2 regions of the Arsenophonus apicola genome follow, and region 1 is predicted to be linked to the other one. Evidence: predicted binding sites of a transcription regulator. Region 1 holds the regulator's gene; the other holds the start of a gene.

Evidence for each region. The regulator sigma-54, encoded in region 1, starts transcription at its own class of promoters, with help from an activator protein. The targets are predictions, from matches to a motif close to GTTGGCACANNTTTCGCTNT.
Region 2: a site for sigma-54 is predicted at 2,144-2,163, ahead of glnA (glutamate--ammonia ligase). Genes of this name have one in related genera too.

Annotation. Positions count from the first base shown of each region.
Region 1 is NZ_CP084222.1:2,938,507-2,941,945, forward strand. It holds gene lptB (LPS export ABC transporter ATP-binding protein) at 1-622, shown strand, start outside; gene rpoN (RNA polymerase factor sigma-54) at 685-2,124, shown strand; gene hpf (ribosome hibernation promoting factor) at 2,147-2,434, shown strand; gene ptsN (PTS IIA-like nitrogen regulatory protein PtsN) at 2,554-3,021, shown strand; gene rapZ (RNase adapter RapZ) at 3,089-3,439, shown strand, end outside.
Region 2 is NZ_CP084222.1:189,410-192,848, forward strand. It holds gene glnL (nitrogen regulation protein NR(II)) at 1-512, opposite strand, end outside; gene glnA (glutamate--ammonia ligase) at 660-2,069, opposite strand; gene argE (acetylornithine deacetylase) at 2,315-3,439, opposite strand, start outside.

The sequences.
Region 1 (3,439 bases):
AGGGCCAAACGGTGCAGGTAAAACGACAACCTTTTATATGGTAGTTGGTATCGTTCCTCGTGATATTGGAAAAATTACTATTGACGATGAAGATATCAGTTTGCTACCGCTGCATGAACGGGCTCGTAGAGGAATAGGCTATTTACCACAAGAAGCCTCAATATTTCGTCGGCTAAATGTTTACGATAATCTGATGGCAGTATTAGAAATTCGTAAAGATTTAACATCTGAAGAAAAACAACAACGCGCCGAAGAATTGATGGAAGAATTTAGTATTACTCATTTAAGAAATAATCTCGGTCAATCACTTTCTGGTGGGGAGCGCCGCCGAGTGGAAATAGCACGGGCATTGGCGGCTAATCCTAAATTTATTCTCTTAGATGAACCTTTTGCTGGTGTTGATCCGATTTCCGTATTAGATATAAAAAAAATAATCCAACACTTGAGAGATTATGGTTTAGGCGTGTTAATAACCGATCATAATGTCAGAGAAACATTAGATGTTTGTGAACGCGCTTATATTGTCAGTCAAGGTCATCTTATCGCTCATGGAACCCCTAAAGCGATTTTAGAAAATGAGCAAGTCAAACGCGTCTATTTGGGAGAAGGTTTCCGCCTCTAACCGTGACTCATTAAAGTTGTAAATTTTTTATTATGTTATTCCCAAGAGGTTAAGCCAATTTTATGAAACAGAGTTTGCAACTCCGACTCAGTCAGCAGTTGGCGATGACACCACAGCTACAACAAGCTATTCGTTTGTTGCAACTTTCAACATTAGAACTTCAACAAGAAATTCAGCAAGCACTTGAAACCAATCCTTTACTTGAACAAGATGACCTCTACCAAGAAATCGAAACATCAGATATCAATGATAACGAGCCAGCGGCACTAGATAGTTTTGAAGCAATTGAACAAAATGAGATGCCTAACGAATTGCCTTTAGATACTAACTGGGAAGAAATTTATATTTCAGATAGTCATTCAAAGCTAACCAATAATTTTAGCGACAATGATTTTACCCTCTACCAAGGGGAAACGTTACAAACATTGCAAGATTATTTATCCTGGCAAGCATCGTTAACCCCCTTTACTGAAATAGATGCAGCAATTGCTACCGCCATTATTGATGCTATCGACGATTCCGGCTATTTTAGCACCACTATTGAAGATATTTATACCGGTTTAGCGCTAAGCGATATTACCCTGGAAGAAGTAGAAATTGTATTAAAACGGATCCAACACTTTGATCCGATTGGCGTTGCAGCAAAAAATTTACAAGACTGCTTACTTATTCAGTTATCAGCGTTACCTAACGAGACTCCTTTTCTAAAAGAAGCTAAACTAATAATTAACGACCATTTAGAATTACTTGGCAATCGTGATTTTCGGCAACTTAGCCGGAAAACTAAATTAAAAGAAACGGCTTTGAAAGAAGTTATCGCTATGATCCAACGATTAGATCCTAAACCTGGACAAATCATTCAAACTAAAGAACCACAATATATTGTCCCAGACGCTCTAGTTCGTAAAATAGATAATGACTGGCAAGTAGCCCTTAATACTGAAAACATTCCACGCTTAAAAATCAATCAACATTATGCTTCTCTAGGCAAATACTCTAATAATGAAGAAGATAACCAATTCATCCGTAACAACTTACAAGAGGCGAAATGGTTAATAAAAAGTTTAGAAAGTCGTAATGAAACTTTATTAAAAGTTGCCCAATGTATTGTTGAAAATCAGCAAGAATTTTTTGAATATGGTGAAGAGCATATGAAACCTATGGTACTAGCGGATATTGCTTATCAGGTTGATATGCACGAATCGACGATTTCCCGTGTTACATCACAAAAATACCTTTATAGCCCAAGAGGTATTTTTGAACTGAAATACTTTTTTTCTAGCCATGTTAACACTGATACAGGAGGAGAAGCGTCTTCTATTGCTATACGCGCGCTAGTAAAAAAACTCATTGCGGCAGAGAACCCTGTAAAACCCTTGAGTGATAATAAATTAACGAGCATACTAGCAGAACAGGGTATTCAAATTGCTCGTCGTACAGTTGCTAAATATCGAGAGTCTCTATCCATTCCACCCTCTAATCAGCGTAAAAAACTGATTTGAATTAACTGAGAAGGAAGATACTATGGAATTTCAAATTACTGGACAAAATATTAAAATTACCGAAGCATTACGCCAAACCGTTGAAGAAAAATGTTCAAAATTCGAACAATACTTTGACCATATCAATGGTCTTCATGTAATTTTAAAAGTACAGAAATTTAATCAAATTGCTGAAGCAACGGCGAAAGTGAATGGAGCGGAACTCCATGCTTCTGCTCAAGAAGATGATATGTATGCTGCTATTGATGCCATGGTAGAAAAAATGGCACGCCAGCTTACTAAATATAAAGAAAAATTGAAACAACATTAATTTGTGTTATTAAACAACAAGGGCATATGACACTAAATATAGATTATTGATGCTAGTATCGTTCATACCAGATATTGATTATGGATATCTGGTATAATTGCCCAAAGTGAATAAATCCAATGAATAGTGAAAAAAAATTATCATTAAGCTCGGTATTAACACCATCATGTACACTAAATAATGTACATTGTACGAGTAAAAAACGAGCACTAGAGATTATCAGTGAAGTTGCTGCTATTGAACTAAATGTGCCTGAAAATATTGTTTTTGACTCTTTACTAACCCGTGAAAAAGTCGGCACAACCGGTATTGGTGGGGGTATTGCAATACCTCATGGCAAATTAAATGACAGTAATTCATCCGACGCAGTGGGTGTATTTCTTCATTTGGATGAACCTATTGCTTTTGATGCTATTGATAATCAGTCTGTTGATTTGCTGTTTGCATTATTAGTACCTTCAGAGCAATGTAAAACCCATTTACATACGCTCTCTTTAATTGCCAAACGGTTGGCTGACAAAAACTTATGTCGTCGTTTAAGGGCTGCGCAAAGTAATGAAGAACTCTATCAAATCATTACTGAATAACGGTTTTAAAAAATCTATGCCAAAAATAATGATTTTTTATTGTGAACAAACTTAAGGAGTATTACTCATGGTGCTGATGATAGTCAGTGGCCGCTCTGGTTCAGGTAAATCTGTTGCTCTACGAGCACTGGAGGATATGGGTTTTTATTGTGTTGATAATCTGCCCGTTATTTTACTACCAGAATTAGCCAATACACTGGCTGAACGACAAACTTCAGCTGCTGTGAGTATTGATGTTCGTAATATGCCTGCCGATCCGGCAATTTTCGAAAAAGCGTTAAAAAATCTACCGGCTAATTTTTCCCCGCAATTACTTTTTCTTGATGCAGATCGTAACACTCTGATCCGAAGATATAGCGATACACGCCGGCTACACCCACTCTCCAGCAAAAAGTTATCATTAGAAAATGCGATTGAT
Region 2 (3,439 bases), 550 kb from region 1:
TGCTCAATAATAACTTCGGTATATTCCAACTGTTCAGAATTAGAAAGGGTTTTGGCTAACAGCTGAGCTGCGCCACGTAAACCGCCTAACGGGTTTTTTATTTCATGGGCTAAAGTTCGGATTAAGTCACGTGATAGTATTTGTAATGATTGTTCTTGCTCGATACGGCGATAGTAATTGACCGGCGAAAATTCTAATAAAATAAAACAGGGTGAAATAGGCTGTGCACTGATAGTTACGATATAAGAGTGATTATTGATAACCAGAGTGGCTTCATTATCGGTAAAACTTAGATTTTTTTTTATTTTTTTCTGCATTAAATCCATATTAAGCGAACAATAATCAAAAAGTACCGGGAGCGGTGTTCCCAGCAATTTTCTTGGGCTAGCTAAAAAAAATTGGCGGCTAGCATGATTAGCGTAATGGACGATGAGTTTATGATCCAGTAATAGAATATTATGTAATAAGCAATCTAAAATATGATCGGCAATTGGTAAATTATCAATTTTCACTAAGTTCTACTCCTGCACCTTTTTAGTGCATATTAACATATTTGAGTATAAACCAGGCGTTTTTGTTCAATAATTATGCAGAAAAAACCTCATCAAAAGATGAGGTAAATGTGACACAACAAAAAATACTCAGCGGAGAATGGCTTATCAAACGCTGTAGTACATTTCGAACTCTAATGGATGAGGTGCCATCTGAATACGTTGAACATCATTTTTTAATAAGTTGATATACGAGTCTATCGTTTCATCAGTAAATACTTCACCACGTTTCAAAAATTGACGATCAACAGCCAACGCCTGTAGGGCTTCTTCCAGTGAACTGGCAACTGTTGGGATCTCTTGTGCTTCTTCCGCAGGTAAATCATATAAATTTTTATCCATCGCTTCGCCAGGATGAATTTTATTCATTATTCCATCGAGACCTGCCATTAATTGTGCTGCAAAGGCTAGATAAGGATTGGCTGCCGGATCAGGAAAACGAACTTCAATACGTGATGCTCTGGGATTGGCGACGATTGGAATGCGAATAGAAGCTGAACGGTTACGGGCAGAATAAGCCAACATTACCGGCGCTTCGAAACCAGGTACCAAACGTTTATAAGAATTGGTGGTTGGATTAGTAAATGCATTCAAAGCACGTGCATGTTTGATAATACCGCCAATATAATAAAGTGCTATTTCAGACAACCCGCCATACTTATCACCGGCAAACAAGTTGGTGCCGTTTTTTTCCAGCGACATATGACAATGCATGCCAGAGCCGTTATCACCGACGAGTGGTTTTGGCATAAATGTCGCTGTTTTGCCAAAAGAATGGGCAATATTATGTACTACATATTTGTATATTTGTGTTTCATCGGCTTTTTTAGTCATGGTATTAAAACGGGTAGCGACCTCGTTTTGACCTGCGGTGGCAACTTCATGATGGTGTGCTTCGACAATTAATCCCATTTTCTCCATGGTGGAACACATGGCGGAGCGCATATTTTGTGAAGAATCAACGGGTGGAACAGGAAAATACCCCCCTTTAACGCTTGGCCGATGTCCTTTATTACCCTCTTCATATTGTGCGCCGGAATTCCAGGCTGCTTCGATATCATCGATATGGTAATAAGCACCAGAAATATGGTTGCCAAAGCGAATATCATCAAATACAAAGAATTCAGGTTCAGGGCCAAATAAAACTTTATCAGCAATACCGCTGCTACATAAGAAATTTTCGGCGCGTTTAGAAATTGAACGTGGATCGCGTTGATAACCCTGATGGGTATTCGGTTCTAAGATATCACAGCGAATAATTAGGGTTGAATCACTAAAAAAAGGATCTAGTACTGCCGTCTCGGGATCAGGCATAAGCATCATATCTGATTCATTGATTCCTTTCCAACCGGCAATAGACGAGCCGTCAAACATTTTTCCCTCTTCGAAGAAATCTTCGTTGATTTGGTGAGCAGGAATAGTGATATGTTGCTCTTTACCTCTGGTATCGGTAAAGCGTAGATCAATATATTTAACATGCTGCTCTTTTATCATGGATAAAACATGCTCAACAGACATAAAGCTTCTCCTGATTGGATCCTGTTTTGAACGATAGCGCCAAAAAGTTTTATTAAAATTGGTTAATTATTTATTAAGCGAAAATCATGCCAAATTATTTATAACCTAGAATAAATGCTTTTTGAATGATTTATTAATAAATAATCATAAATTCAATAGTAATTTGCACTATTTAAGTGCATTTAAGGTACTTTAAAAGCACAATAATGGTGCAATCAACAAGAGGAACACTGAGATTATTTTCTTTAATTTCCTATTTGTCGGTTATTTTTTAAACAAAAATGGGATATCATTTGTGATAGTAATGCAATTGTCGGTTTAATATATTTAATTTCAATAAATTCATCAGGTTGATGCGCTTGCTCTATCGAACCAGGCCCTAATATTAATGTTGGACAGCGTGTTTGAATAAAAGGCGCTTCGGTGCAGTAATTAACGTTTTGCGCTTTCTGATTTAATAAATTTTCAATTATTTTCACCATCTTATGATTGATTGGGCATTCAAAACCTGGAATTGGAGGATGTAGTTCCTTGATAATTAAGCGATCTGGCCAACGATGCTTAATTGGTTTAAGTGCGGCCTGCAACAATTCATCCAAATTTTGTAGTGACAGACCAGGTAGTGGGCGTATATCGATGTGTAATTCACAACAGCCACAAATTCGATTCACTGCATCCCCGCCATGAATATGTCCAAAATTCATTGTTGGATAGGGAATAACAAATGCCTCGTGGTGATAATCAGTTTTTAATCTATTTCTCAGTAAGATTAACTGACTAATGGTTTCATGCATCAATTCAATTGCATTAACACCCTGCGCAGGATCACTAGAATGGCCTGATTGGCCAATAATACGAATGGCATTGGCAATATGCCCCTTATGAGCGCGAATGGGTCGCAGTGAAGTTGGCTCGCCAATAATCGCCAATTCAGGTTGAATTTCAGCAGTTGTGGCAAAATAACGCGCGCCGGCCATGGTGGTTTCTTCATCAGCAGTTGCCAAAATATAGATAGGATGCTGTAACTGATGAATATCAATATTGCGTAAGGCATCAATAATAAAAGCGAAAAATCCTTTCATATCCGCGCTGCCTAAACCATATAACTTATTGCTATATTCCGTTAATTGGAAAGGATCTTTTGTCCAGCGGCCATCATCATAAGGAACCGTATCAGTATGCCCACAGAGTAGTAATCCCCCCTCTCCTTGGCCAAAAGTAGCCAGTAAATTGAATTTATGCCGGGTTTCTGGCACAGGTTGAATGGTTATTTTTCCACCTAGCGTTGTTAGCCATTCTGCTAGTAGATTAATTAATGCTTTATTACTTTGATCGCGTCTTGCATCGACAGAACTAATTGATGGTATAGC